2 regions of the Bilifractor sp. HCP3S3_D3 genome follow, and region 2 is predicted to be linked to the other one. Evidence: predicted binding sites of a transcription regulator. Region 2 holds the regulator's gene; the other holds the start of a gene.
What was found. The regulator NrdR, encoded in region 2, represses ribonucleotide reductase genes. The targets are predictions, from matches to a motif close to CACAANATNTTGTG.

Region 1 (16,165 bases), on a different contig from region 2:
AATTATGATTCTGCAGCTCCATCTGCCGCAGCTTTTGCTTCCTCTTCAAAAATAGCCTCAAATTCTTTGCGGTTTAATTTTTCCTTTTCCATCAGCTGTTTCGCGCACTCATCCAGAACAAATCTGTGCTTCTCAATGATCTCGCGGGCTCTGCTGTGGCAGTTCTCGATGATTTCCTTGACTTCCTCGTCGATCGCAGCAGCGACGTTTTCACTGTAGGACTTCGTGTGACCCCAGTCTCTTCCAATAAATACTTCATTGCTGTCGCCCTGGTCATAGTTTACCAGACCCAGCTTGGGAGACATGCCATATTTTGTGATCATGGCCCTTGCCGTCGCCGTCGCCTGCTTGATATCCTGGGATGCTCCGGTCGTGATATCGTCAAATACCATCTCCTCGGCCGCGCGTCCGCCCAGATCCACAATGATCTGCTGGATCATCTTGCCCTTAGTCATGAACATTTCATCGTTCTCCGGCTGCGGCATGGTATATCCTGCTGCGCCTGGCCCCGTGGGAATGATCGAAATCGTGTATACCGGTTCCATCAGATCCAGAACATGGAACAGAATAGCATGTCCGGTCTCATGGTAGGCAGTGATTTTTTTCTCCTTCTCGGAAATCACACGGCTTTTCTTCTCTGTGCCGATACCGACCTTGATGAAGGCATCCTTGATATCCTCCTGGCGGACATACGCCCTGGAGTCGCGCGCGGCATGAATTGCCGCCTCGTTCAAAAGATTCTCCAGATCCGCGCCGGTGAATCCCGCTGTCGTCTGCGCGATCTGCTTCAGATCAATATCATCGCCGAGCGGCTTGTTCTTCGCGTGAACCTTCAGGATCTCCTCTCTTCCTCTGATATCCGGCGGGCTTACTACAACCTTCCGGTCAAAACGTCCCGGACGCAGAATGGCCGGATCGAGAATATCCACACGGTTCGTGGCAGCCATCACAATAATGCCCTCGTTGACGCCGAATCCGTCCATCTCGACCAGAAGCTGGTTGAGGGTCTGCTCCCTCTCGTCGTGTCCGCCGCCCATTCCGGTTCCGCGACGTCTGCCGACCGCGTCGATCTCATCAATAAAAACGATACACGGCGCGTTCTTTTTTGCCTCGGAAAAAAGATCTCTTACCCTGGAGGCTCCGACACCGACAAACATCTCCACAAAATCCGAGCCCGAGATGCTGAAGAACGGAACACCGGCTTCGCCGGCAACCGCCTTCGCCAGCAGCGTCTTTCCCGTTCCGGGAGGTCCCACGAGGATGACGCCCTTCGGAATCCGCGCTCCAACTTTCGTATATTTCGAGGGATTCTTGAGGAAATCCACGATTTCCACCAGATCCTCCTTCTCTTCCTCAAGCCCGGCTACGTCTGCAAAACGAACCTTGCTCTCCTTGCCGTTTGTCATCGACGCATGGCTCTTGCCGAAATCCATCATCCGGCTGTTGGCGTTACCCGCGCCTCCCGCGGATCTTGCGAGGAATCCCGCCAGGATAACCACCAGAAGAACACCCAGAAGAAACGGAATGAGAATCGTGCTCCATTCTCCGGACCGGGACACGTCAGACACCGTATAACTGATGTCATGATCTTCCAGCTCCTGAATCGCATCGTTGACATCCGTGACATTCACCACATATTCCGTTCCATCCCGCAGGGTGAACGAAACCTTGCCTGTGGGCACCTCGGCGTTCTGGCTGATCTCTGCACGGCTGATCTCGTCGTCCTTCAGATATTTCTCATAGGCCGATGCGCTGACCGCGCGGTTTGACTGCATGAGAGTCGGTATAATCAGGAAAAAAGCGATGATCACGGCCATGATGATCAGATACACCGCCATCCCTCTTCTGTTGTTCGTTCTGTTCAAAGTCTTCTGCTCCTTACTCTGCCGTACTATCTCGTTATCGAGATGCCCGCGTCAATTACCCCGGGCTGTTATTCTTCATGCGCAAAAATCGACATCTCGTTATCGCGATACCCGCGTCTATAACCCCGGGCTGTTATTCTTCATGCGCGAAAATCGACATCTCGTTATCGCGATGCCCGCGTCTATTACCGGGCGTCCTCGTCATCAAAAGAAATGACGCCAATGTACGGAAGATTTCTGTATCTCTGATCGTAGTCAAGTCCGAATCCGACGACAAAATTGTCCGGAATCCGGAAACCGGAGTACTCCACATTCACATCCGGCACGACGCGCCGCTCCGGCTTGTCGAGGAGCGTGCACAGACGAATGCTGTTCGGCTTTCTCTTCTTGAAAATCTGCAGGAGATAGCTCAGCGTTCTTCCGGAATCAATAATGTCCTCCACAATCAGCACATCCTTGCCCTCTATGCTCTGGTCCAGATCCTTCACAATCTTCACAATCCCGCTGGAAGAGGTTCCCCCGCCGTAGCTGGAAACCGACATGAAGTCCATGGTCACCGGGACGGTGATCTTCTTCGCCAGATCACACATAAATACCACTCCGCCCTTCAGGACGCAGATCATGGTGATCGTCCTGCCCTCATAGTCCCTGCTGATCTGCGCGCCCAGCTCGGCAACTCTCTGCTGTACCTTCTCCTCCGGAATCAAAACCGATACCTTCTCGCTCATTCGAAAATCCTCCTATATAAAATTATCATTATCACACTATTTCCCGCTTTATCCGGACAGCCGTCTCATGCCTTTTCCCGGACTGTCATCTCATGCCTTTCCCGGACTGTCGTCTCGTGCCCTCCCGGACAGCCGTTTGCCTTTTGCTTTTTCCGGACAATCGTCTGCTTTCCGGACTTTTCTTCGTCCGTCCGGCTTCCTCATTGGCATTTCATTTCCTCCGCGGTGATCTCCAGGATATTCTTTGTTTTGTCTGTAATCCTGCAGTCCCCGCTGATTCTTCCTCCGACCACCCAGAAAATCCGCTGGCCGGATGCCAGAAGAGGAATTTCTCCGCGTTCATCCCGCGGAATTTTTTCATTTATAAAGTAATCCTTCAGCTTCTTGGTCTGCCCGGTATCCGTGACGGCGATCCAGTCGCCGGCAAGCCGTGTTCGGAATACGATATTGGTTCCTATTTTATCATAGTCGAAGTACTTCGTATACCGATTTAGCGGTATTTTCTTTTCTGCGCCCGGGTATCCCCGCATTTGCCTGCAGGTAAACCTCCATCCTCTGAAAAAAAATGTCCCTTCTCCCGTCACCGGTACAGCTGCGCTCTGCGCAAGATCTGAACTTCGGCATGAAAGATCCTTTCTCTCCGTGCATAGCTCTGCGTCCCTGCGTGAAAGATCTCTGCTCTCACTGCATAGATCCGTTCCTCCTCGTGAAAGATCCCTGCTTCCACAGGATAGTGCCGCGTCCCCACGCACAAGGCGGATTCCATCGTATCGCCGCACCGCGCGGACCCCGTAAGGAAGATCCACTCCCTTTCCCGCGGACATGCCGAACAGCTCGCGGAGCTGTCGCAGCTGCTCACGCCCGAGGTCCTTTTTTCTTCCGGACACCATCTCCAGAGCATCCATCAGAATATAACGCTGTATAATCTCTGCTTCCTGCATCACCGCGTCCTTCAGAAAAACAATGACGCCGCCATCGCCATTCGAACCCACCTCCACCAGTTCGGATTCCCGCTTTCGCGCTTCCGCATGAAGGTATTCATCCGCCTCTGCCGCATCCTCGGCCAGCTCACGAATGTGACGCACCGCCTCCGGATTCAGATGCTCTTCCAGATACGGAATCACCCTTTGTCTCAGACAGTTCCTGCTGTAACCTTCATCCAGGTTTGTCGCGTCGGTCCGCCAGCAGATGTTCTGTTCCCGAAGCCACGCCTCTATCTCCCTTCGCCGCACAAATAAGAGAGGATGTATCACCATCAGCTCTTCCGTGCGCGCGTCTTCCCACGCCGTACCGTCCTCCAACGACGTCTGTTGATGGATCAGCTCTTTCGCGTGCGCGTCATCCCACGCGGCATCAATCCTGCTGACCGGACGGATGCCTGCGAGCCCTGCCAGAGAACTTCCGCGAACAGCCTGAAAGAGTGCGGTTTCCGCGAGATCATTTGCGTGATGCGCCAGCGCGATCTTCACTCCTTCTGCCGCACCCCCGCGACCGCGGACTTCTGTTACCCTTCTTCGTTTCGGATTATCTGCACGCTCACCTGTCTCTTCCGACAAGAATAGCCTCTCCGCCTTACCCACAGCATCCCGGAACGCCTGCTGCCGCAGAAGCCGCCCCGTCTCCTCGAGTCCCCTCTTTTCCCGCCTCGCGATTTCCGTGACCGGAAAAGAATATACATACAGAGGGATCTTTCTTTCACGACAGATCGTTCTCACATATTCCTCATCCGCATCCGCGTCCGCGCCTCTGATGTTGTGATTCACATGCACAGCCGCCAGATGGAAACTTCTCTTCTCCCTTAGAGCGTTCAGAACCAGAAGGAGACAGACGGAATCCGCACCGCCGGAAACACCGGCAATCACCACATCTCCCTCATCGATCATATGGAATCTGCGGATATAAGCATCCGCCTCTCTTATCAGATCCATCTGTTCACTCCCGATCCGCCGTCATTGAAAAAACCATATCCTCAGAATCAGATATCGCATCCCCTAATATCCGCCTTTCTTCTTTTCATCACTGAAAAAAACATATCCTCAGAATCGGATATCGCATCCCGTAATGTCCGGCTTTCTTCTTTTCATCACTGAAAAAAGCCATATCCTCAGAATCGGATATGGCTCCCGGTTGTTTCATCAGTCTCCGGCACCACTGTATGCTGTATCTCCGCCGGCATTCTCTGTCCCGGATTCCTTTTCTTCCGAAGATGCAGAAGATGACGACGTAGAAGAATCTGAAGAAGCGGATGTATCACCCTTTGTTCCGGCTGTATCCGATTCCCGGAAGATGATCTCTCCATCCTTGATCAGCCCCAGCTTGTCCTTCGCTACCTGTTCCTTGTAAGAATCGCTCTGTATATATTCCGACTCGCTGCGGATTTCCTCCGTGCGCTTCTCTTCTGCCGCAGTCTCCTTCTTGAGCTCTTCTATCTGTGTATTGCCTTCGGCGATTCTGCTGCTGAGCCTGGCGCTTCCCGCCATCAGTGCGATCATCAGCGCGATCACCACTGCAATGATACACAACATTGTTTTCTTATTCTGACGCATTCTGGTCCCCTGTCACAGAAATATATGGTATCCCGTTTGTGCCGCTTTCGCGTCACTTCAGAATGATATCCGCTTTCATCATACCGCTCCCCTTAAAACCCCCAGGCGGTCCGCTTAACATTCCCTCGCCTGCCTTGCATACCGCAAAACCAGGGATAGTTACCAAAACCGCGGGCAGTCTGTTTAACACTTCCCACACCGCAGGCCATCCGCATTTTCGAGGAGCTTATACGAAGTATAGCAGTCCGTTTTTGAAAAAGCAAGATTCCCGCGGACACAGTCGTAAGACAGATTCCTGCGGACACTGTTGTCAGACATACTCATAGGTCGACTGTGCGTCCTCCTTGCGGACGGTCTCCTGGACATTCAGCACCCGCACAGAAACTGTCTTCTCTCCGAAGAGAATATCGATTCTGTCACCAGCCTTTACCTCTGCGCTCGCTCTTGCCGTCTTCCCGTTCAGCAGGACACGCCCCGCATCACATGCTTCATTCGCGACGGTTCTCCGCTTGATCAGTCTCGACACTTTCAGATACTTGTCTAATCTCATGGCATTCCTTTCTGTCTTCTGCTATCCGGCTGCGTTTTCAAAGAAACTCAACCCGTATTAAAGAGTCATGCAGGCACTGCCCGAACGACAGGATGGGACTGCTGCATGGATCAGCCATGCTGCAGTCCCACCCTGTCATTTCACCTGTATAACGCTCTGCAACCGTGTAACCAAAAATTCACAAACTTTTTGCTCCATCGTCATAAAGTGACGTATTATCGTTACTCTATGTGATTATGTTCGCTTATTGCGAAATGAACATTATATATTGATGCACTTTATCCGGCCTATGATAAAAATACATCTATGAAGTTGTTAAAGAACAATTTTTATTTTGTTCATTGGGAGCATTATACGTGATTCGCTTTGAATATTCAAGACATCAACATTTTTGTTTTCTTCGCCTCCGGACGGAAATGATTATGTCTCTCTTTTCACCTTCGATGCAGACGGCACCAGTGATGTTCTCTGCGGCCAGTACACGGGCTTTACTGCATCCCTGGCCTTTTTTGCTGCTGTTCAGCTTTCCGTCAAGCTTTACATCCTGTATGCATCTGATGAAGAGACTTGCCGCCCCCCTGGAAAAAGCTTCTCCTAGCTCTCATAAGGAATAATAGTATCTCCGTCTGCCTGCATCTCAACCGGGTCGGTATCATATTCTGTCCCGAACATATCCTCGATTTCATACATGTACAGGAAGAAACCGTCGCCCAGATCCTCATCCTCCATGACAACATCATCGGACCATGTCACCGCATCGGTGTAATACCAGATTTCCTCGTCTGTGTCGGCTTCATAAGTGGGAAGAAGGAAGACAACCTCATCTCCTTCCTCCAGCGGATGAATCCCCCTGCTTGTCATGGAATCTCCGCCTTCTTCCAGACCGTCGTAGGTGCCCAGTACCCGATAAGCTTCCTCCGTAAAATCATAGACGGCGCGCAGGTTGGTTTCTTCCCCGTTCACTTCTGCCGGAATGGAATAAAGATTATAATTGTCCGTTTCTTCTATCAGTTCTGCGTTTACCGGTTCTCCCCCGACGGTCATCCAGGTGCCCCGGAAGTTATCACGGAACTGCCCGCTCTCCCAGTCTGCCTCGATATCATTGTCTTCTCCCAGATAGACAAATTCGGAAGCTGCTCCGTCCTCAGATCCGTCTGTCTCATACCACAGAAGAAAATGTACCGATTTCACCGCATCCAGCCCGGAGGTGATAGAAAGATTCAGAAACCCGTCTTCATCCAGGCTCTGTTCATATTGAATATCGAAATCGCTGCCAGTTACCGGAACCAGGTCTGACAGCTGGCTCTGCAGCTCATCCCCGGTGCCTTCCGCGTCCTGTCCCGCAGACTGATAGGCGCTCCAGGCTTCTGTCCAGTCAACAGAATCATAATTATCTGTCACCGCCGCGATATACTGCAGGTAAGGGGTATTGTCCGAGTTCTGCACGTAACCGGAAAGCTCTTCCTCTGTGACGCTGATCGGATAAAAGACGGAAAGTCCGTTGGAATTTTCACGGCTCTGTCCGTGGGTCTCGTACACTACGGCATCTTCCACAGCAGACAGGAGCTCTGTTCCGTCGCTCTGGACATAATCCTGCGTATTTTCCACCAGATTCGCCATGTCCACCATGTTACAGTAGCCCTCGGATTCCGTGTTTCCTCCATATGACTCTGTCCTGTCCGCGGCCCCGGCCACATCGTTCAGTGTCCGGACATCGCCTGCCGCAAGAGCCATTCCCCCGGTGTAGTCATCAAAAGCGCTGTCCAGCATGCTGATCTTTGACAGATTGACAACGGAAAGCGTTGCCTCATCTTCGCAGTCCAGCCGGATGCACTTTTCCAGAAAGGAATCGCAGATCACTTTCCCCAGCTCATCGCCTTTTAAGGCGGAATTCTCGTCCAGTGCATTCAGGATGGCCGCGTAATCCCATCCTTCCCCCGGTTCTGTCTCCTCCGAGGCAACCAGATAATAGCCAGCGCCGTCCACGACCTTGGCCGTCTCCAGGCTAGCCATCAGACAGGCGTCAAACCCGATAAAATCAAAGGTACAGGAAGCACTCCCAAGAGCGGCCTCCAGTTCCTCCAGCGTCAGGTTGTCATTCTCATAGAGCTCGTCATAGCAGACGCCTTCCGCATTCCCGCCGCCATGATCCCAGAGGATCAGCCCGTAATGCTCGCTCGGGTACTGCGATACCCCCCAGCTGATAAAGTCGGCCAGTGTGGACGGGTCGCCCATAGACGCAGATTCCGCGCTGCCAACCTCATTCAGACTTCCGTCCCGGAGCTCGTAGCGGCCAAGTTCATCCGCATCAATCCCCTCCCAGTTCCATTCCGAGGATCCGCCTGTCTCCACAATGACATTGACATCATCCGGGACAGAGGCGCTGCACATTTCTTCGATGTTCATGGAGGCCATGGCTCCCTGGCTCTCCAGGTCGGAACCGCACAGATACAGGAGCAGCGTCCATCCGGGCTGGTCGCTTCCGGCCTGTCCCGCCTGGAATTCTGCCTCAGTCCCGTCTTCTTCCGATGCATCGGCTGCCCCGTTTTCTTGTGCAGCCACATTGTCAGAATAACCCTGTACGTCCTGAGCGCTCCTGTTCTCTTCCTGTCCGCAGCCGGTAAGTCCTGTCCCGGCGGCAAGCAGAGCTGCCATAAGCAGAGCTGCGTATCTTCTTTTCATGTTCTGACTCTCCTTTAGCAGAATCCCTTTATGTCTCCTTCCACCCGTCCGCGATGGAAAAAAGGTACTGCTCATAAGCACGCTTTGCGGCAAAAAAGTCCTGACTGGTGGTTGCAATGGCGGCTGTGACACGCCCGTCTGCCTTCCCCGGCTGTCCGAAAATCAGGATGGGAACAGCGCCCTCCTGAATACATCTGTATTTTCGCAGAATACGGCCCCGGAGTACAGTACGGAAAAGCGGCGGCTGTCGGCAAAATCGGTTCTTGACACAAATCGTTTTATGCTGTGTAATTTTTAGATTTAATATTTCTTTTCCCAAAACCGCGCCCGGACAAGAACCACCAGCGCAGTTCCTGCCAAAACCGCCCTGGTCATGGCATGAAGCCCCGGATCGTATCCTACAAAGATCCATGTCACAGGATCCGCGCACAGCTCTGCCAGAAGAAACATGATCAGATCCATGCTGCCGATGATAACCAGGCTCTTTCTGAATAGATTTTTCAGCTCTGCCTGGTTCTGGGCGCCATACTGATAGGAAACAATCGGGGCGCTTCCATTTGCATACCCCATCAGAATCGCCGCAAAAATAAACGCCATATACATGATTGCCCCATAAGCGGCAACGCCGTCTGCACCGGCAAGCTCCTGCCTTTTTTATCGCCTTTTCTATCATCTTTTCTATTGTCAAGTACCAATTTTGATTTTTTTTGTCGATAAGCTGTACTTTTTCACACGCCGCTGTTCATGCATAATGTGTTTAAAGATATTGCAGACAACACATCATCTTTCTTCCCTAAAAAGATGATAAGGCTTTTGGTGAAATGAGACAGATCCTGAAGCCATCGTCCCACGGCAAATCTAATAAATCCGGGAATTAGCCCACAATATCAGGAGGAGAAATTATGAAAAACAAACTTGTCACGATTCTTGTAACTGGTGTACTTTCCGTTTCCGTACTCGCCGGATGCGGGTCCGGCAGCAATGCGTCCAGCGCATCCAGCGCATCTGCAAGCTCCGGCAGCTATACAGAAGACGCAAGCAGCTATGCAGATTCCGGCAGCTATGAAGATGTTTCCGGTGACTCCGTTGCGTCCGCAAGCGCTTCCGTGGATACTGCAAGCACTTCCTCGGACGGTACCTTCTCTCTTGGCGATATTACTGCTGATATGATTCAGACTGGCCTGTACGCAAAGGATGACAACGGAAATGAGCTTGTATTCGCTCTGTTCCAGGGACCGGATGCAAATAATTATGTAGCACTTATCACTGTGGATACAGATGGTACCGGAGACGTCCTCTGCGGACAGTACACTGCAACCCAGAAGGAATCCGGCGATGACGGAATTACGTGGACGGTACTGGACGGAACAGATGTATATACCGGTAATAGCTTCAGCATCGGATGTGTTGAGGGAGACGACGGCTCTGCTGCTTTCTATGATCAGAATGGCACTACCTACACTGCGGAGTACCTGGATGCAGATCAGACCATCACTTACTTTGGCACTGCAGTTGGTTTACTTGCGGCAAATGGTCAGTAAAAAGCCAGTTCTTTGCAGAGTCTGACCATCTCCAGGAAGACACTTTGTAAAAAGGGCGTGTGAAAAAACATTTCGTTTTTTCACACGCCCTTTTCTGTTGTGTTTCAAAATTAATTATGGAACGGGAGCCGGATCATGAAATCCAGCTCCCGTTTTTTTGCTTTTCAGCCAATTACGATTTTCCAAAAATCATTCGAACCAAATTATAATGTTCATGAACATTATAAAAAATTTTTGGTTACAAAAAACAACCGTTCTTCAGCAGCTGCTGTTATTTGATCATGTCCTTCAGAGCTTTTCCTGCCTTGAACTTCGGAGATTTGGATGCCGCAATCTCGATGGTCTCACCTGTCTGCGGATTTCTTCCGCTGCGCGCCGCTCTCTCAGATACTTCGAAGGTTCCAAATCCGACAAGCTGCACTTTATCTCCGTTCTTCAACGCTTCTGCTACAGTATCAATGAATGCGCCAAGAGCTTTCTCAGAATCCTTTTTCGAAAGTCCCGTTTTCTCGGCGATTGCTGCCACTAATTCGGTTTTGTTCATGTAATACTTCCTCCTAAAATTTACAATATATGGTCTTTTTATACTCTCAGACGCCTGATTTGTCAAGAAAATCCAGGTGTTTCAAGCATCCTCAAGAGTTTACTTTATACCATCCTCCGGCTTCTGACAACCGCCTTTTTGTTTTTTCCCGATTTGCACAGGATTTTTCCTGCGCACGGATTCACGATCTCTGTCTGAATTTAAATTTCTCGTCATGATCAGGGCATTTTTTGAAAATCGTCTGAACTCACGCCCGCTCTCTCACCTGCATTTTCAGTACAATAAACCGCCATGCGATACATCATGCCACATGCTGTACAAGCTACCGATTGCTCCGTTCTTCAGACGAGCCCGTACAGAAGCCGAAAAGAAATTCCCGGTTGTTCTTCTCCGGATCATCCAGCACAAGCTCCAGTGCCTTCTGGAGACAGACGCCGATCTCCGGTCCCTTCGGAATTCCTGCGTTGATCAGATCCCTGCCGTTAATCGCCAGGCCTTTCAGATCCACGCACTGATTCTCGCTGATAATCCTCTCTCCTACCTGAGCCACCCCGATCACACGGCGAAGCTTCTCCTCGCGCTTCCACTCGCTCTGCGCCATCGTATCCGCGTCCTGTACCCTGATGAAGAGCGGGAAAAGATCCTTCCCTACCTTATTGATAAGATGACGGACCTGCTTCTCATCCGGCTTTACTCTCCAGTCATGATAGATGATGAGCGTCCGCACCTGGCGGATGGTGTCGTTGTCCATCTTCAGCCGCCGCATGATCTTCACAGCCATGGCAGCGCCCTTCTCTCCGTGCCCTTTGAAATGATCAATTCCATTCGCGTCTGTCGTTCTGCATGCCGGTTTTCCCACGTCATGAAGAAGCATCGTGAAACGCAGAATTCTGTCGTTCTTCACCTCCGCCATGGAGACGAGAGTATGCTCGCCGACACTGTACATGTGATGCGGATTGTTCTGCGGCGTTCGCATCATCTCATCAAATTCCGGAAGGATGATCCTAGTGATCCCGGCCTGATAAGCCACCTTCAGATACTCCGGGTGGTCCGACGTAATCAGCTTTGTGAGCTCCGCGCAGATGCGCTCTGCACTGATCTTCGCCAGATTCGGAGCCAGCTTTACAATTCCCGCGATCGTCTCCGGATCAATTCCGAAATTCAGCTGCGCAGAAAAACGAACCGCGCGCAGAATCCGAAGAGCATCCTCTGAAAAGCGTTCCTCCGGGTTTCCTACACAGCGGATGCACCTGCGCTGCAGGTCATCCATTCCTCCGTAGAGATCAATCAGACCCTCTTCCTCATTGTATGCCATCGCGTTGATGGTGAAATCGCGGCGCTTCAAGTCCTCCGGCAGACTCGCCGTGAAGGTAACGTTCTCCGGATGACGGCTGTCCTTATATGTACCGTCAATCCGATAAGTCGTCACCTCATGCGCTCTGCCGCCCACAAGCACCGTCACCGTTCCATGCTCGATTCCGGTATCCACCGTCTTCACAAAAATCCGCTTCACCTGCTCCGGGAGCGCCGACGTCGTGATATCCCAGTCCTCCGGCCTTCTTCCCAGAATGGAATCACGCACACATCCGCCTACGATATAAGCTTCATATCCCTTTGCATGCAGGCTGTCCAGAACCATGCGGACAGTCGCCGGTATTCTTATCTTCATACTACAAAGTACCTTTCCACTCTCACTTCAGTTTTCCGGAGCTTCTCCGTCTGAACTTCTACCATAATAATCCGTTTTACAGCCTGATGCAAGCGAAGCGGTACCGTCAGCCTGTCAAGAGACTGTCAAGCGAAGCAGTACCGTCAGCCTTGACAACCATTTCTATTGAGGTTAGAATTTATGCTGATTGCGTTCGCGAAGAAACCGCAACCACATTAAGTACCGTTATGTACATGATCGATAAATAATCAGGAGTTCACTATGGCAAAGGATAAGAAATTAGTAGAGCAAATCACGTCGATGGAAGACGATTTTGCGCAGTGGTATACCGATGTCTGCGTCAAGGCCGATCTGATCGGATACACCAGCGTAAAGGGCTGCATGGCGATTAAACCCGCCGGCTATGCGATCTGGGAGAATATCCAGAATAATCTCGACGCCCGCTTCAAAGCGACCGGCGTTCAGAACGTATATATGCCGATGCTGATCCCGGAAAGCCTTCTCAACAAGGAGGCGGAGCTTGTGAAAGGCTTCGCTCCGGAGGTTGCTTGGATCACCCAGGGCGGATCCGAGAAGCTGACTGAGCGTCTCTGTGTGCGCCCGACTTCCGAGACACTGTTCTGCGATTTTTATGCAAAAGACATCCATTCCCACAGAGATCTTCCAAAATTATACAACCAGTGGTGTTCCGTTCTGCGTTGGGAGAAGACAACCCGTCCCTTCCTCCGCTCCCGTGAATTCCTGTGGCAGGAGGGTCATACCGCTCACGCAACCGCAGAGGAATCGGAAGAGAGAACCGTTCAGATGCTGAACGTCTATGCCGATTTCCTGGAGCAGGATATGGCTATCCCTGTAATTAAAGGACAGAAAACCGAGAAGGAGAAATTTGCAGGCGCAAAGCACACTTACACCGTCGAAGCCATGATGCACGACGGAAAGGCCCTTCAGTCCGGCACCAGCCACAACTTTGACGACATCTTCGCAAAGGCTTACGGCGTACAGTTCACCGACAAGGACAATACCCTCAAGTATGTGCATCAGACCTCCTGGGGAATGACCACCCGTGTCATCGGAGCCATGATCATGGTACACGGCGACAACAGCGGTCTCGTACTGCCTCCTCATATCGCTCCCGTTCAGGTCATGATCATTCCGATCCGCCAGGATGCCGAGGGCGTCATGGACAAGGCTCTCGAAGTAAAAACGGCGCTTGCCGCTGCCGGCGTCCGTGTGAATCTCGATGATTCAGAGAAGAGTCCCGGCTGGAAGTTCTCCGAGCAGGAGATGCGCGGCATCCCGATCCGTATCGAGCTCGGACCGAAGGACATCGAGAAGGGTCAGGCTGTTCTGGTTCGCCGCGACACCCGCGAAAAGACCATCGTCCCGATCGAAGAGATCCCGCAGCAGGTTCCCGTTCTGCTTGAAACCATTCAGACTGACATGTTCCGCCGCGCAAAGGAGCACCTGGACACCCATATCTATGACGCGACTGATTATGACACCTTCTGCAAAACTGTTGCAGAAAAGCCAGGCTTCGTGAGAGCGATGTGGTGCGGTGATGAAGCCTGCGAAAACAAGATCAAGGCAGATACCACGGCTACCTCCCGTTGCATCCCCTTCAAGCAGATCAGGATCAGCGACCGGTGTGTATGCTGCGGAAAGCCGGCAAAGCATGAGGTTATCTGGGCAAAAGCGTACTAAAAATATAATTGTTATGGCCTTCGAAATCGCATCCGGACTCTTTCGCACGCTTCGCGTGCGTCGTGCCTTTCTGCGTTTTCGAAGAGCTCTCTTTTATTACTCTGTATAAGCTTCGCGTCACTTCGCTGCTCCGCAGCTTCCGTGCCGCTAACAGGTATTCGGATTTCGCGCATTCGCGCTTCATCCTCATACCTGTTGCCTTCGAAATCGCATCCGGACTCTTTCGCACGCTTCGCGTGCGTCGAGCCCTTCTGCGTTTTCGAAGAGCTTATACACTAAAAAACGCTGAATTTACCGGAGATTTCTTGTGAACTTTTTTCGCAAGTTTCCCCTTCACATTCTGCAAGTGTTAGGTTATTATAGTAGGGCACACAAGATGTTGTGCCCTACTTTTTGTTTTTAACAAAATATAGTACATTCAAACAGGCAGAGTTCCAGAATCTGTTTTTTCACTACCCAGGGGGATTAGAAATGGAAAAGAAAGTTACTACAAATGTCATCAAACGAAATGGCGAAGAGGTTACCTTCGACATTACGAAGATCTGCAACGCAATTGCAAAGGCCAACAATGAAGTCGACAAGATTCATCAGATGAATCCGTATCAGATTCAGGCGATCGCTGACAATGTCGCGGACCGCGTCAGCCAGTCCCCTCACGCGGTCAACGTCGAGGATATCCAGGACATGGTAGAGACCGGAATCATGGAGATGCGCGGCTTTGAGGTTGCGCAGAAGTATGTCCGCTACCGTTATAAGAGGACGCTCGCGAGAAAATCAAACACCACGGACGATGGTATTCTCTCGCTGATCGAGCAGAACAATGAAGAGGTGAAGCAGGAGAATTCCAACAAGAACCCTGTCATCAACTCCACCCAGCGTGACTACATGGCCGGAGAGGTCAGCAAGGATCTGACAAAGCGTATTCTCCTTCCGGAAGATATTGTGCAGGCCCATGAAGCCGGAATCATTCACTTCCATGACTCCGATTACTACGCGCAAAAGGAGCACAACTGCGACCTGATCAACCTGGAGGACATGCTGCAGAACGGAACCGTCATCAGTGAGACCCTGATTGAAAAGCCCCACAGCTTCTTCACCGCCTGCAATGTCACCACACAGATTGTCGCTCAGGTTGCATCCAACCAGTACGGCGGTCAGTCCTTTACCCTCGCCCACCTCGCGCCCTTCGTGGACATCAGCCGGCAGAAGATCCGCAAGGAGGTCATCGCCGAGCGTCAGGAATGCGGAGAGGACATGGATGAGAAGATTATCAACCTCATCACTGAGCGCCGCCTTGCGGAAGAAATCAAGAGCGGCATCCAGACCATCCAGTACCAGCTCATCACTCTGATGACCTGCAACGGACAGGCTCCCTTCGTAACCATGTTCATGTATCTGGATGAGGTTCCGGACGGACAGACGAGAACCGATCTCGCCGCCATCATCCGTGAGGTTCTGGTTCAGAGAATGCAGGGTGTCAAGAACGAGAAGGGTGTATGGATCACCCCTGCTTTCCCGAAGCTGATCTACGTTCTGGACGAGGACAATATCCATCCCGACTCAAAGTACTACTATCTCACCGAGCTTGCGGCGAAATGCACCGCAAAGCGCATGGTTCCCGACTACATCTCCGCCAAGAAGATGAAGGAATACAAAAACGGCGATGTATATCCCTGCATGGGATGCAGAAGCTTCCTCACACCGGACAACGAAAGTGTACCGGAAGGTCTCTGCGACAACGACAACAAGTCCGGATCCAGAAATCACATCGACGGAAAGCACAAGTACTACGGACGTTTCAACCAGGGCGTCGTTACCATCAATCTTGTCGATGTGGCCTGCTCCTCCAAGAAGGACATGGACAAGTTCTGGGAGATCCTTGATGAGAGACTTGAGCTCTGCCACCGTGCTCTCCGCTGCCGCCACGAGAGACTTCTGGGGACACCTTCCGATGTTGCCCCGATCCTCTGGCAGTATGGCGCGCTCGCGAGACTGAAGAAGGGCGAAACCATCGACAAGCTCCTGTACAACAACTACTCCACCATCAGTCTCGGATATGCGGGTCTCTATGAGATGTGCGTATACATGACCGGAAAGAGCCACACCGACCCTGAGGCAAAACCGTTCGCCCTCAAGGTTATGCAGCACCTGAACGACAAGTGCGCCGAGTGGCGTGCCGCGGAGCATATCAGCTACTCCCTGTACGGAACCCCGATGGAATCCACCACATACAAATTCGCGAAGTGCCTGCAGAAGCGCTTCGGCGTGATAAAGGATGTCACCGACCACAACTACATCACGAACAGCTACCATGTCAACGTCCGCGAGAAGATCGATGC
Region 2 (16,165 bases):
TTCTGAATCCCGTAGAAATGATACATCGCCGCCTGTGCGCCCCAGCACTGATACATGGTTGAAGTCACATGCTTTTCAGACCAGTCCATGATCTCACAGAGTTCATCCCAGTAATCTACTTCTTCAAACTCCATCAGCTCAACCGGCGCGCCGGTCACAATCATCCCGTCATAATACTCTCTGCAGATATCCTCAAACGTCACATAAAACTTCTGAATATGACTGATCGAAGTATTCTTCACGTGATGAGAGGCAGGAACCATGAAGGTAATATCAATCTGAAGCGGTGAATTTGACAGACAGCGGAGAAGCTGAAGCTCCGTATCTTCCTTCAGCGGCATCAGATTCAAAATCAGGATCTGCAGTGGACGGATGTCCTGGTGTATTGCGCGGTCCTCATCCATGACAAATATATTCTCTTTTTCAAGAACCTCCTTGACGGGAATATCATTCTGAATCTTAATAGGCATATGGAATCCTCTTTTCGTATATACAATTGCTGCATCCTGCGTCCACAGGGCTATAGCGATTACATTTTCTGGCAGTCATATGCGTATATTATACGCTTTCTCCATATAACGTTCAAGACAGCATCGCGAGCAGTCCCGCCTCATCGATGACAGGAACACCGAGCGCCTGTGCCTTCTCCAGTTTGCTTCCCGCGGCTTCTCCGGCTACCAGATAGCTCGTCTTCCTGGATACGGAACCTGTGCATTTTCCGCCGTTTTTCTCAATCAGGGCCTTTGCCTCTGCCCTTCCGAGGGTCGGGAGTGTTCCGGTCACTACGATGGTGAGACCGGCAAGCTTGTCCGTGGTATCTTCTTTCTCCATTTCCATTTTTAGGCCATAGTCCGAAAGTCTGTTCAGGATCTTCTGATTCTCTTCGTTTGAGAAGAAGTTCACAATATCCCGCGCTGTCGTTTCGCCGATATCCGGAATCTGTACAAGGTCATCTTCTGTTGCTACCTCCAGTTCCCTGATGCTCCGGTAATGCTTCATCAGTTCGCGGGCTGTTGACCCGCCTACATTGCGGATTCCGAGTGCGGTCAGAAGTCTGACGGGGCTGTTGGATTTGGATTTTTCTATGGCTGCCAGAACCTTATCCGTATTTTTTTCCTTGCCGATAATTCCCTTTTCGATCAGCTCGTCCCGATGCTGCTTCATGCAGTAGATGTCGGCGTAATTCCTGAGATAGTTCTCCTTCACAAGCTCATCCACCAGTGTCTCTCCGAGACCTGTAATATCCATGCAGTTTCTCGAGGTGAAATACGAAATCGTGCGCGTCAGCTGCGCGGGACAGGAGGGATTCACACATCGGATATCGGCCGTATCCTCCTCACGGATCAGCGGCTGTCCGCAGATCGGACAGAAGCGGGAGGCCTGATAGACCTGTTCCGGTTCTGTGATGCATCCCGTCAGTTTCGGAATAATATCTCCGCTCTTCCGGATCTTGTATACGCCTCCGATTCCGATTTTCATATCACGGATATAATCCTGATTGTGCAGCGTAACCCGTGATACGCTGGTTCCGCACAGCCTTGCCGGCTTTCCCGTTTCCTTGTCATATACATGGCCGATGAAGCCGATCTTTCCGGTTCTTCCCACAGTTTCTTCGATGGATTCCATCACGACGGGCCGCTCTTCCGGCGGATATTTATAGGCAATATGCCCTGCGGAATATTTGCTTCCCGCCGGGAAATCCGACCGGTATGCGATCTGATCAATTTTTACAACCGCGCCGTCAATGTCATAGGGAAGCTCGTCCCGCATCTCACCGATGCGTGTGATCGCCTGAAGCACTTCTTCCGGGCTGCTGCACAGCGTGTGACTGACGGTTTCGATCTTTCTCTCCGAGAGCCAGTCCAGCGCTCTGTCGTGACGCTCCATCAGTTCTGCCGGGCCATCCTGCACATTAAAAATAAACATGCGAAGACCACGCTTCTTCGTAATGGAAGGATCGAGCTGCCGAAGGGTTCCCGCCGCCAGATTCCGTGGATTCGCCGCGATTTTCCTGCCGTTTTTTTCCTGTTCTTCATTAAAGCGTTCGAAATCCTCATGGGTCATATAGACCTCTCCGCGAAGCTCAAGATAGTCATAGGGCGCACGGATGGTTTTCTGTACACTCGGAATCACTATGGCATTTGCCGTTACATCCTCGCCGGTGAATCCGTCGCCGCGGGTCTCCGCGGTCTCCAGACGCATAGTTCCTGCTCCGTTACCCCGGTATCGGAGCGTCATCGACAGGCCGTCGATTTTCTGTTCAACGGAAAACTGGGCGTCCGGATGCACAGTCAGCACCTTCTTCACCCACTCCGTGACATCCTCATAGTGAAAAACATCCTCGATCGAAAGCATCGGTACATTGTGGACAATCTTTACGCCCGCTTCCCTTTTTGCGACTCCGCCGATAATCTGAGACGGCGAATCCGGCGTAATCCATTCCGGATGTTCTTCTTCGGCTGCCTTTAATTTCTGCATTAGCTGATCATATTCATAATCCGTTATCTCAGGCTCGTTGCGGTTGTAATACAGATCCATGTGATGCATGATCGTCGTCTTCAGTTCATTATACTCATCAAAACTCATTTCTCACCTGTTCCTCCGGGATAATCCCTGTCCATACCTGCCGTTCCTGCCTGTTTCTCGGGAATCCTTCCGCCTGTCCATGCATGACGCCCCTTCCCGGTTCTGCGCGATCATTTTACCTGACCATGTCTGCCGTTCCTGCCCGTTTCTCCGGAATAGCCCCATTCAGTGTTGCTTTCAGCTCGCGGATCTCATCCGGCGTCATCTCATCCAGATCACCCGGCTTCATCTCTCCGATCCGCACATTGACGACCCGGATACGCTTTAGGCTTTGAACGCCGTATCCGCAGTACTTGCACATGCGGCGGATCTGCCGGTTCAGCCCCTGGGTCAGAATGATCCGGAAACTGCGCCTTCCCGTCTGTTTCACCCGACACGGTCTTGTCGTAACCCCCAGCTCAGAAAGATAGATGCCCCCGCGCATTCTGTCCAGAAAATCTTCCGTAACATCCCTGCTGACCGTTACTTCGTATTCCTTTTCATGGAAATTCCGCGCTGTCATCATTTCCTGGATCAGGTCTCCGTCATCCGTCAGAATCAGGAGGCCCTCGGAATTCTTGTCCAGCCTTCCGGCATAGGTAACACGCCGCGGATACTTCAGATAATTTCCCAGGTTGTTCTTTTCTCTGGATTCGAAGGTACACACAATTCCCGTCGGTTTATAGAACTTCAAATAGATCTTGTCCATCGGCAGAACAGCTCTTTTCCCGTCGAACATGACACGATCTCCCTCTTCTACCTGTGACCCCGGTGCAGCTTTTTTCCCATTGATAGAAACATGACCGGCTTCCACAAGCCGGTCTGCTTCACGGCGCGAACATATTCCGCACTCACTAAGATATTTGTTGATTCTCATAAATTACTCCAAATACAGCCGGCCCGGAGATGACTCGCAAAAAAATCCGGAACCGGCTGTATGAATATATATACGGGTGCTCCGCAGCCACAGCGCGGAGCACCTGACTTTATATATATTCTGGCGCCCCGACCGCGGGGCATTGTCGTTATTGAGTATCTGTCGTTGTGTCAGTGGCTGTATCTGCTGTGCCACTATTTTCCTCTTCCGTTCCGCTGTTTCCTGTGGAATCCGTGCCATTATCCCCGGAGCTATCCTCCGCTGAAGCTGAACCTGCATCTGAACTGCTGTCTGCCGCACTGGAGCCGAGCGTTGAGATATAGTTCTTGAGGTCTTCATTCGCGTTGACAACTGCGTCATACTTGCTCTGAACATCGGCGATCAGCGCCTTTGCGGATTCTGTGGATGCGGCGTCACTCATCGCCTTCTGAATCTCCTCTGAGGAATCATCCGAGATCACAAGCTTGCCGCTGTCATCAGGTGCCACATAAAATTCGGAAAGGCCGGGAATAGTGTCCGCATAGTCCTTGTACTTGTAACTGTATTCCACAAAAGCAATGTAAGTGCCTTCAGAAGGACCCGGGTACGAATATGTCGTAATATTCGAATACGACTCGATCGTTCCGCTGTTTCCGCTGGAAATCAGATCCCCAAAGTATGTCTGAACTGCGGCGTTTACGTCTCCGGAATCCTTCTTAAGTGTGTCCGTACCGGAAGAAGAAGAACTTACAGAAGCTGATCCCGAGCTGACGGCCGGTGTTACGCTGTTGTTCTCAGAAGATGAATCCGCGTCGGACGCGGTTGATGAGACGGACTGAACTGCCTGTCCCGTGGCATTCTGCGGCTGCTCGTTTCTCTTAAGAATCCCACGTACGAGGAAAACAAGCACGATAATGACGACGACGATCGCCGCAATTAGTTCGATATATCTCAGACGGTCCGAAATCCATTCCAGAACAGGATTATATTTACGTTTTGGTTTTCTGTTTCTATTATTTTCTGACATAAAACAGTACTCCTTCTGTGAATTGCGGGAGTGCGCAGTACAGAGCGATCCGAAGCCTGTATGCCTGTAAAACATTTACAGAACTATTGGTGCCGTTCATAACCCTGCTGGTTCCATAAGCTCTTAAAACCGCGCAGCAGACTGCATATCAGTTATCTCCGTTACAGGTATAAGAAAAGCCGGGTAAATGTCAAGACATCTATCCGGCAGTTCCTTCGCGCGTCTGGAGGGATTCGAACCCCCGCCACACGGTACCGGAAACCGTTGCTCTATCCCCTGAGCTACAAACGCATTTCAAATTTCCGCAACAAAAAGATTTTAGCACATAGAACTGCAAATGTCAAATTACTGTATAAGCTCTTCGAAAACGCAGACAGGATCGTCACGCGCGAAGCGTGTGTAAGAGACTGTATGCGATTTCGAAGGCAACAGGTATGAGCACGAAGTGACGCGCGAGCGGCACGGAAGTGCGAATACCTGTAGGATTGCGGGAGTGCGGAGCACGGAGCAATCCGTAGCTTATACAGTATGTGTCACGACTTACTGTATAAGTCCAGTCGCAATGTTCTTGGCCCACGGGGAGCTTGCTCACCAGTGGGCAAGAACATTAGCGACGACAACAGGTATGAGCATGGAGCGGTGCGAAGCAACGCAGGAATGCTCATACCTGTTAGCGGCACGGAAGCTGCGAAGCAGCGAAGTGACGCGGGGACTTATACAGTTTGTGGCATACTGTATCTCGAAAACGCAGACAGGATCGTCACGCGCGAAGCGTGTGTAAGAGACTGTATGCGATTTCGAAGACAACAGGTATTTTTTACTCTTATGGAAAGCACATTTCCGTCACGCCCGATACATTCTCGCTTCGGGCTTCTTGTACAGATACACATGATCCGACAATACATCCTGTTCTTCGACATTCGTCTGATTGATGTCGCAGACCATCCGGTTCAGCTCTGATGTCCGGTAAATCCCGTCATCCGGCAGAATCAGGCATTCATGAATGCTGCTCGGGATGATAAAGTAGTCGCTGTCCAGTCTTTGAGCAATATGATTCGTCACATCCGGAAGCGCAATACACACCGCTCCATACATCCGGGACTGATTCGTCAGGAGATACAGGGGAGTCTCAGGAACCTCCCCCTCGCTGCACCTCAGATCCTCTTCCAGAATTTTTACCAGCGGCTGAAAAAGGATCTCACTATGTTCTGCCGTCGCAGCCATGGCATCCTTCATGACCTGGTCCGCGCTGATTCCCCAGATCTGCAGATGTTCATTCCGGATCTGAATCATGCAATCCGGGTAATCCGGCACGCTCAGATCATATACACACGTTATTGCCAAATCCATCCAGCGCAGATGGGGCACCTCGCAGAGATGCTCCCGGTTCTTCTTCTCACTGATCAAATGACACCGGAGATTCTTCTGCACCTCGTCATAATTCTGAAAAAATCCCGAGGGCAGCTTCCGGTATACACCACTCATTTTCTCACGTTCCTGAAGGATGAGATTCACGATATGCCGAATGGAAACTCCGGTTTCCCACATGTCGTAATAATCTTCCAGGTACTGCATCGGCTGAGGCCGGTCCGTACTGTCCCGCAGAACAAGCGCTCTCCGCCTGACTCCATTGTTTTTGCGGACTTCACAGACTCTTACATCCGTACTGTCAGCAGAGTCCTCCTTCATCTCGTGTACCAGAAGCTGTTCAAACTCATCGTAGCTCATAAAAATTCCTCCTTAAATAAAATTTATGTGTGGAATGTTCTATCTTTTGGGGATTTGTGAAAAGGGATTCCAATACAAAGGGAATCAGAAATGGAAAGGTAGAAAAAAGGCAGAAACCCGGATACGGAACTGAAAAAGAATGAAGAAAGAAAAAATGAAAAAAGAATACAAATAATTTAAAAATTGAGAATTGGATAAGAGAATAAGAATTAATAATATCAGAAGAGAAGTAATAACATCAGAAGAAAAGATAAGCTCCGCGCAGGCAGCATATCTGCCATGCGCGGACACGACTCCGGCTGTCGTCGGGGCAGCAGCGGAATCTATTTATCTGATTCAGACACGTTTGAGGTATTCGCCGGTTCTGGTATCGATCTGGACTTTGTCGCCCTGGTTTACAAACAGCGGTACATTGATCTGTGCTCCGGTCTCAACAGTGGCCGGCTTTGTAGCGCCCTGAGCAGTGTTTCCGGCAAATCCGGGCTCTGTCTCTGTGATCTCAAGCTCGACAAAGAGCGGTGCCTCTACTGCAAATACATTTCCATTGTAGGAATTCAGCTTTACGACCTCATTCTCTTTTACAAACTTCAGAGAATCACCTACCGTCTCGCTGTTTACTGCAATCTGATCAAAGGTCTCGGGATCCATGAAGTAATACAGATCTCCATCATTGTAAAGATACTGCATGTCATGCCGGTCAATTCTCGCTGCCGGGAATTTCTCGGTCGGACGGAATGTCTTCTCTACAACGCCGCCATTAATCACGTCTTTCAGTTTTGTTCTGACGAAGGCTGCTCCCTTGCCCGGTTTTACATGCTGAAACTCAATTACCTGGCAAACTTTTCCTTCGATTTCAAGGGTCATACCATTTCTAAACTCACCAGCTGCTACATCTGCCATGTGATGTTACCTCCTTATTTACCTGCGTGTCATTTTTTGCAATAGACCGTGATTTATTATATATAATTTTTACCTGATTTTCAACATTTTTTTTGGATGCCGTCTGTTCCCCTGTCACGCGCATACGCCTTCAGAACAGGCTTTTCCAAAAACCGCTTCAGCACGATCTGGATCTCCTCCTTCGGATCGATCGGATTGACAAGAATGCAGTACATCCCCGCTCGTCTGGCTCCCCAGACATCTGTAAAGAGCTGGTCTCCGATGAAGATCGTCTTGTCGGTCGGAACCTGAATGATTTCGCAGGCCCTGCAGTATCCCTTCACGGAAGGCTTGTTCGCCATGCAGAGATAATCCGACTCCACGTCAGCCGCAAAGGGAGCAACTCTTGATTTGCGGTTGTTTGAGATCAGGCAGGTCCGGAATCCCATCTCATGAAGCCTGCGAAACAGATCGATTGCCCTTCTGTCAGCAGGCGCGCCGTGCGGGACAAGGGTATTGTCAATATCGAAGGTCACTCCCCGGTATCCTTTTTCATACCAGGAGGCAAAATTGATATGATACGCGGAATCCAGCCATTCATCCGGATAAAATTTCTTCAAAAATCCATGGTTTTTCATTCTGCGTGCGTACCCTTCTCTCTTTCCCTGCATTTTCTTATTTTCTCTCATCGAGAGGAATGTATTCGCCGTTCGGACAGATGTTCATATAAGCCGGACGGATGATCTTATCTACATTGATCAGCTCCTCCAGGCGGTGCGCACTCCATCCGACAATTCTCGCGCAGGCGAAAATCGGTGTATACAGCTCAAGCGGCAGGTCCAGCATGCTGTAGACGAAACCACTATAGAAATCGACATTTGCGCTGACGCCCTTGTAGATATGGCGTTCCTCCGCGATGACCTCCGGAGCAAGCTTCTCTACCATTGAGTACATGATATAATCCTTGTGTCTGCCCTTCTGATCCGCAAGCTTCTCTACGAAGGATTTCAGGATCTGTGCACGGGGATCGGAGATCGAATACACCGCATGTCCCATTCCGTAAATCAGACCCTTTTTGTCAAACGCTTCCTTATGAAGGAGTTTCTTCAGGTATTCCCTGATCTGATCCTCATCAGTCACATCTCTGACATTCTTCTTCAGATCCGCAAACATCTTCACGACCTTGATATTGGCGCCTCCGTGCTTTGGTCCCTTCAATGACCCCAGAGCCGCCGCGATGGTCGAATACGTGTCTGTACCAGAAGAAGTTACTACATGAGTCGTAAAGGTAGAATTATTTCCGCCGCCATGCTCCATATGAAGAACCAGGGCAAGATCCAGAACCTTTGCCTCCAGCTCAGAATATTTTGTGTCCGGACGAAGCATCAGAAGGATATTCTCCGCCGTCGACAGCTTCGGCGACGGATTGTGAATATAGAAGCTTTTCCCCTTGATATAGTGATTATATGCATGATAGCCATATACCGAAAGCATTGGGAAGACAGCAATCAGATTCAGGCACTGACGCAGAACGTTCGGGAGTGAAATATCGTCTGCGTTCTTGTCGTAATAATAAAGCGTCAGGACACTTCTCGAGAGTGTGTTCATCATGTCCTTTGCAGGCGCCTTCATGATGACATCCCGGACAAAATTCTTCGGAAGTGAGCGCTGATTGGCAAGGAGAACGCAGAAATCATCCAGCTCCTCTTTTTTCGGAAGTCTTCCGAAAAGCAGTAGATACGCCGCCTCCTCGAACCCGAAGCGGTTTTCACGGAGGAAGCCCTCCGTAAGATCATGGATGTTGATTCCCCGGTAATATAATTCTCCGGGACAGGGAACCCGGTTACCGTCAATATTTTTAAAGGATACAATATTTGAAATATTGGTCAGACCTGCGCGGACACCCTGACCGTTCACATCACGCAGTCCTTTCTTAACATCATACTCTGCGTAGAGTCCTTTTGCGATTCCTGTATTCTCCTTGCATTCCTCTGCAAGTTCCACAATCTCCGGCGTGACCTTCGTCTGAAAACTCATCCTTTTTACTCCTGTTCTCTGTTGTCATTGATTCATGGAAAACTTTCCCGCAAACCGTTTACCCGCTCTCTGCCATTCCGGTCCCCGCAGAACTACACTGCTGTCCGGATTTGTTACTGATGATAATACTGAAGGAATTCCTCAAGCTTCGCACACGCAGACCGCAGCGTCCTTCTGTGCGGCAGATATACAATCCGGAAGTGATCCGGCGCGATCCAGTTGAATCCGGTTCCCTGAACGATCAGCACCTGCTTCTGATAGAGGAAATCATAGGCAAACTTCATGTCATCGGTGATGTTGAATTTCTCCGTGTCAATCTTCGGAAAGATGTAGAACGCAGCCTTTGGCTTTACAACGCTGATACCGGGAATATCCTTCAGCAGATTGTACACACACTCTCTCTGTTCGTAAATTCGTCCTCCGGGAACCAGATATTCCTCGACGCTCTGATATCCTCCAAGAGCGGTCTGGACGATCGACTGCGCCGGGACATTAGAACAGAGCCGCATATTGGACAGCATATTAATGCCTTCCAGATAATCTTTTCCCATCTCAAGATTCCCCGAGAAAACCATCCAGCCGACGCGGAAACCCGCGATCATATGGGATTTCGAAAGGCCGGAGAAGGTCACACAAAAAAGATCCGGCGCCAGTGAAGCGATGGAAGTGTGGCCGATGCCGTCCATGACGAGTCGGTCATAGATTTCATCACAGAAAATGATGAGCTGATGCTCACGCGCGACTCTGACAATCTCCTCCAGGACCTCCTTCGGATAAACGGCTCCCGTCGGGTTATTCGGATTGATGATGACAATCGCCTTGGTCTTGTCGGTAACTTTTTTCTCGATATCCTCAATGTCCGGATACCATTCTGACTGCTCGTCACAGATGTAATGGACAACCTTGCCTCCCGCAAGCGTCGCGCAGGCTGTCCACAGCGGATAATCCGGAGCCGGAATCAGAATCTCATCTCCATCCTCCAGAAGTGCCTGAAGAGCCAGATTGATCAGTTCGCTGACACCGTTGCCGGTGTAAATGTTCTTGATTTCAACGTTCGGAATTTTCTTCAGCTGACAGTACTGCATGATCGCTTTTCTCGCGGAAAAAAGGCCTCTTGAGTCAGAATATCCCTCACAGTCTGCGAGGTTGCTCATCATATCGTGGATCACCTCATCCGGAGCTGTAAAGCCGAAGGTCGCCGGGTTGCCGATATTCAGCTTCAGGATCTTCTTTCCGTCCTCCTCCATGCGGGCCGCCTCTGCAACAACCGGGCCGCGGACATCATATAACACATTATCCAGCTTTGATGATTTATTGAACTGTCTCATAACTGTACCTCCCCAGATGAATATGTACGGGCAGTCAGCCACATCCGCTCATACATAGTATGAAACGGTGGGGCAAACGCCGCGACAGACCGGCAAAGCCGGTCACATGTAGCAGCTGCACGGGTTGTGAAGCAACGGAGCAACTGTCTTTATATATCTCATGTCATTCTATATATTGTGGCGCTAATTCCCGTCATTTTCAATTTCAATCAGAATATATTGTAACATTTACACTCAATTCTTGCAACGCGCACCTTATACACGTTGTGGTGCTCCGCCTGCTGCCCGCTTCTTTTCCCGGATCCGTCTCAGAAGTGGATTAAGCCTCGGGTCCGGACTGTTCACCACAAGTGAGATCAGCTCCTTCATATATGTGCCGAGAAGATCCTCACCTGTTTTTTCCGTGTTTGCCTCATTTCTGGCCCGGAACCGCCGGAATGTATTGGTGCTGAACGGCTGGCTGTCATAAACCGTCGTGTGCAGGGCGTACTGAAATCTTATATCAAAATTCAGCGTCTCAATCATCTCATCATCGGTCATGTCCAGCAGTTCCTCCAGCAGCATGCCTCCCAGCACGATATTGACCGGGGTATTCGGTCTCGGGCTCCTGTCACTGTAGAAATCCGCAAATTTTCGTTCATCGATTTTTGGAAAAATATCATCCCCGAACGGTTTTGCCCAGGAACGATCCAGCAGCTTCTTCTCCCGTTCACTCAGATGATTCAGGGAATCGACAAACGAGAGCTGCTGATATGTATTTTGTACAAATGCCATGTCTTCGGGCCTTTCGTTTTCGATCGCAGAGAAACAGGTCCAGAACTGTTCCCGCGTTACTTCAGCAGTTTCTTGAGTTCTTCCATAAAGGTGTTCACATCCTTGAATTCACGATATACGGACGCAAACCTTACATATGCCACAGGATCCAGATTCTTCAGTCTTTCCATGACCATGGTTCCGATCTCGTGGCTTGAGATTTCCTTGTCCTCACGGCTGTAAATCTCATTTTCTACCTGATCTACAATGTCATTCATCTGCTTGACAGAGACCATCCGTTTTCTGCAGGCGAGCATGATGCCGTTGTACAGCTTGTTCCGGTCGTAACGTTCCCGCGTCATGTCCTTCTTGATCACCATGACCGGAATGTTTTCAATTTTTTCATAGGTGGTAAACCGCTTGCCGCAATGATCGCAGACCCTTCTGCGCCGGATGGAATTATCCTCCTCCACTGGTCTGGAATCAATGACTCTTGTGTTATCCTGATTACAATATGGACATTTCATCTGTATTCCCTCAAAAATCCGGGATTGCGAAAGTGCACAGCACAGGCAATCCGAAGCATATCCAATTTGTGACGCAATTTCACCCTGGTTGTTTCACTGTTCCCATTTATCCGCTGCAGGAATGATGCCAATCCGGAAGAACGACAGACAATTACATATCGTTCCCATTTCTTCACATCTGGCACGTCAGAGATAACCTTGTCCTGCCTGACTCATATCATCCCGCAATAAATCCTGCCGCTCCGCGTACGTACGGCCACTCCGCAAGAGTTACGCCCGTCTCATATCATCCCGCGATAAGCCCTGCCGCTCCGAGAACACCTGCCGACGCCAGCCCCATGATGATTCCGGCAAGCAGAACACCGAGCATTACGGCCACAACGCTCTCCTTGAATCCCATGTCCAGAAGGCTCGCAGCCAGTGTGCCGGTCCACGCGCCGGTTCCCGGTAGCGGAATGCCAACGAAGATAAAAAGCGCGGCGAACAGACCCTTTCCTGCTTTTTCCTTCAGCTTTTCACCGCCTTTTTTCCCTTTCTCCAGGCAAAAGGTGAAAAATTTACCGATGTATTTCTTATCCGCGCCCCATTCCAAAATCTTCCTTGCAAAGAAATAAATGAAAGGAACCGGAACCATATTTCCAATCACCGCGATGATATACGCATGAAGGAGCGGAACGCCCATCTTTGCGGCGACGGGGATTGCTCCTCTGAGTTCAACGATCGGAACCATTGAGATGATAAAAGTAATGAGATATTTTCGGAACATTGCTTTCTCCTGTACGCAAAATCTTTCTGCATTCTATACTTTGTCTCTTTTTCCCCGGATCCGGATGAATAAGGATCTTCTTTTTTCCCCTAAATCCGTATTACTGTCTGTGGTACATTTTCCCGATCCGTATGTATAGCTTTGTCTTTTTCCGGACTCCTTATGAGTATCTGTTATTTTTTCCAGAGACGCGCATGGCTATCCGTGTCTCCTTTTAAATTCCTTCAAACATCAGATGACACCTGCAATTCCGAGAAGAATCACTATGGCGCCCAGTACAATCCGATACCAGCCGAACACCTTAAAGTCATGTCTGCGGATGTAATTCATCAGGAATTTGATGACAAAAATCGATACCACAAAGGAAACGACACAGCCGAGCAGGAGCACCGCAGCTTCCATCGCCGTAAAGGCGAGTCCAAACTTCGCGAGCTTCAGCACGGAAGCGCCAAGCATCGTCGGAATGGCCAGATAGAAGGTGTATTCCGCCGCAGTCGTTCTGGACAGTCCGATCAGAATGCCCCCAATGATTGTGGCGCCGGAGCGCGATGTTCCGGGTACCATAGCCAGGCACTGAAAGATTCCGATAAACAGGGCATCTTTGAAAGAAATCCGGCTGATTTTCGATACTCTCGGTTCCTTATTTTTGTTGCGGTTTTCGATGAGGATGAACAGAACACCGTAGATAATCAACATCGCGGATACCACCTGCGGGTTGTACAGATGCTCATCCATCCAGTCATTCAGAGGAAACCCGATGATGATCGCGGGTATTACCGAGACAATGATCTTCAGCCAGAGCACGATCCTGTCCATGTAGATGTACCGATCCGCAAATTTCTGAAAGCTTCCCGCAGCGCCTTCTGTCTGCGGACTGGAAAACTGCGTCTTCGACGGAGCATTCTTCGATGTGTGGAAGGGCCAAAGTTTTTTAAAATAGATTACAACGACAGCCATGATCGCGCCAAGCTGAATGACGACATCGAACATACTGACAAAGGACTTGCTCATTCCGAGATTCAGAATCTTCTGGAAGATAATCAGGTGACCGGTACTGCTGATCGGGAGCCACTCAGTAATTCCCTCCACGATACCCAGTATAATCGTTTTTAACAGTGTAATAAACATTTTTTCCTTTTCCTTACTCTTATTGTATAAATTCGTCGAAAACGCGGACACTGCCATAAGACAAAGGAATCCGGTCTTTACATCTTCAGTAAAAACCGGATTGTCCTCTGACTCTTATTTGTTTCTGTTTCCTCGTTTCAGAATCTTTGCGATATCGATCAGATCGAGCGTCTTGATATCCGTATTCTCCAGAGATGTCGCCAGCGCTCTTGCCGTATCTACTGCGGTGATGACATTTACGCCGGTTTCGATGGCATTTCTGCGGATGACAAATCCGTCTCTGGAGTGCTCCGCGCCCTGTTCCGGTATATCGATGACCAGATCAATCTTATGTCCGAGAATCAGATCCATGAGGTTCGGACTCGGCTGTTCGATTTTATTAACCGGAACTGCATGAACTCCATGTTCTGTCAGGTATTTCGCAGTTCCCCGGGTTGAGAAAATCTTATATCCGAGATTTTCAAATCTCTTGATGATCGGAGTGATCTCTTCCTTCTCGCTGTCGCGGACGGTGACGATCATGTTCTTGTATTTCGGCAGACGGACGCCTGCACCGATGAATGCCTTGTAAAGAGCTTCGTTGAAGGACTTCGCGATGCCCAGACATTCTCCTGTGGATTTCATCTCCGGTCCGAGGCTGATGTCCGCGTCCCGGATTTTTTCGAAGGAGAAGACGGGCATCTTGATTGCCATATAATCCGCCTCCGGCTGAAGACCAGGCTCATATCCGAGCTCCCGGATCTTGTGGCCGAGAATCACCTGCGCCGCGAGCGGTACGATCGGAATACCTGTGACCTTGCTGATATAAGGAACCGTGCGGGAGGATCTCGGATTTACCTCAATCACATATACCTCGTTCTTGTAAACAATAAACTGGATGTTGATCATTCCGAGAACGTGAAGGGCATTCGCGAGCTTCCGGGTGTCGGTTTCAATCTTCTTCTTGATCTCTGCCGAAAGATCTTTTGCCGGATACACAGAGATACTGTCTCCGGAGTGAATGCCTGCCCGCTCGATATGCTGCATGATGCCCGGGATCAGGATATCCTCGCCGTCGCAGACCGCGTCGACCTCGATTTCTGTTCCCGCCAGATATTTATCGACCAGAATCGGATGCTCCTGCGTATAGCGGTTGATAACACCGATGTACTCACGGATATCATCGTCGCTGATCGCAATCTGCATGCCCTGTCCTCCCAGTACATAGGAAGGACGCACAAGAACAGGATAGCCGAGCTCGTTGGCGACCTTGACTCCCTCTTCCGCAGTAAATACCGTGCCGCCCGAAGCTCTCGGAATGCCGGTCTGCCGAAGGATCTGATCGAACCGCTCCCTGTCTTCCGCAGCATCTACATCAGAGGCGGAGGTGCCGAGAATCGGGACTCCCATCTTCATCAGCGCCTCTGTGAGCTTGATGGCCGTTTGACCGCCGAACTGCACAACCGCTCCGTCCGGATGCTCGACGTTTACAACGTTTTCCACATCTTCAGGTGTAAGCGGCTCAAAATAGAGCTTGTCCGCGATATCGAAGTCAGTGGAAACGGTCTCCGGGTTGTTGTTGATGATGATGGTTTCATAGCCTTCCTTTTCAAACGCCCAGGTGGCGTGGACAGAACAGAAATCAAACTCAATTCCCTGGCCGATTCGGATCGGTCCGGAACCGAGTACGAGAACCTTCTTTCTGTCTCCGCTGGAAACCGCCTCATTCTCACCGCCGTAAACGGAGTAGAAGTAAGGAGTCTCCGCGGAAAATTCCGCGGCGCAGGTATCAACCATTTTGTATGCGGCGGTAATTCCCGCCTTTTTGCGCATCTCCTTAACTTCTGCTTCGGAAACAGATCCGTTCAGCTTCGCGATCAGGTAATCCGGGAACTCCATCCGCTTTGCCTCACGCAGGGTCTCCACGTCCAGCCTGCCGCTCTTCAAAGTGTTCTCCATCTCTACGAGTCTGGCAATCTTGTCAATAAACCAGATATCAATCTTTGTAATGGAGTGAATGCGGTCATACGGTACGCCCCGCCTTACTGCCTCCGCGATTCTCCAGATCCGCATATCATCGATGATCGACAGATCGTGGATCAGCTGATCCTCCGAAAGGCCGGTGAAATCGTAACTCATGAGAGAATCCACATGCTGTTCCAGGGAACGGATTGCCTTCATCAGTGCTCCCTCGAAATTCGTGCAGATACTCATGACCTCGCCGGTTGCCTTCATCTGTGTCGTCAGCGTACGCTTTGCCGTGATGAACTTGTCAAACGGAAGCCGCGGGATCTTGACAACGCAGTAGTCAAGCATCGGCTCGAAGCTTGCGAAAGTTTTCTTCGTGATGGCGTTCGGAATTTCATCCAGGGTATAGCCGAGGGCGATCTTCGCCGCGACCTTCGCGATCGGATAGCCGGTTGCCTTTGAAGCAAGCGCGGAGGAACGGCTCACACGTGGATTTACCTCGATGACACAATACTCGAAGCTGTCCGGGTTCAGGGCGTACTGCACGTTGCAGCCTCCGGTGATTCCCAGCTCGGTTATGATGTTCAGCGCAGAGGTACGGAGCATCTGATACTCCTTGTCGCC

Region 1: nrdD (anaerobic ribonucleoside-triphosphate reductase) is a predicted target of NrdR. The motif match lies at 14,197-14,210, and genes of this name have one in related genera.

What each region holds. Positions count from the first base shown of each region.
Region 1 covers NZ_JBQHWP010000011.1:57,460-73,624, reverse strand. The annotation lists gene ftsH (ATP-dependent zinc metalloprotease FtsH) at 3-1,865, opposite strand; gene hpt (hypoxanthine phosphoribosyltransferase) at 2,051-2,593, opposite strand; gene tilS (tRNA lysidine(34) synthetase TilS) at 2,794-4,521, opposite strand; gene ACTNDI_RS08170 (FtsB family cell division protein) at 4,729-5,139, opposite strand; gene ACTNDI_RS08165 (RNA-binding S4 domain-containing protein) at 5,450-5,689, opposite strand; gene ACTNDI_RS08160 (clostripain-related cysteine peptidase) at 6,284-8,371, opposite strand; partial or broken gene ACTNDI_RS08155 (MATE family efflux transporter) at 8,672-9,001, opposite strand; gene ACTNDI_RS08150 (hypothetical protein) at 9,274-9,912, shown strand; gene ACTNDI_RS08145 (HU family DNA-binding protein) at 10,184-10,522, opposite strand; gene ACTNDI_RS08140 (CCA tRNA nucleotidyltransferase) at 10,779-12,125, opposite strand; gene proS (proline--tRNA ligase) at 12,387-13,826, shown strand; gene nrdD (anaerobic ribonucleoside-triphosphate reductase) at 14,298-16,165, shown strand, end outside.
Region 2 covers NZ_JBQHWP010000005.1:87,111-103,275, reverse strand. The annotation lists gene metA (homoserine O-acetyltransferase MetA) at 1-470, opposite strand, end outside; gene ligA (NAD-dependent DNA ligase LigA) at 583-2,586, opposite strand; gene ACTNDI_RS04445 (pseudouridine synthase) at 2,702-3,442, opposite strand; gene ACTNDI_RS04440 (hypothetical protein) at 3,591-4,448, opposite strand; tRNA gene ACTNDI_RS04435 (tRNA-Arg) at 4,667-4,739, opposite strand; gene ACTNDI_RS04430 (DUF5688 family protein) at 5,292-6,176, opposite strand; gene efp (elongation factor P) at 6,513-7,076, opposite strand; gene ACTNDI_RS04420 (YqeG family HAD IIIA-type phosphatase) at 7,157-7,726, opposite strand; gene ACTNDI_RS04415 (citrate/2-methylcitrate synthase) at 7,731-9,092, opposite strand; gene ACTNDI_RS04410 (aminotransferase class I/II-fold pyridoxal phosphate-dependent enzyme) at 9,206-10,420, opposite strand; gene ACTNDI_RS04405 (transposase) at 10,676-11,194, opposite strand; gene nrdR (transcriptional regulator NrdR) at 11,251-11,700, opposite strand; gene ACTNDI_RS04395 (COG2426 family protein) at 11,987-12,466, opposite strand; gene ACTNDI_RS04390 (undecaprenyl-diphosphate phosphatase) at 12,698-13,594, opposite strand; gene carB (carbamoyl-phosphate synthase large subunit) at 13,709-16,165, opposite strand, start outside.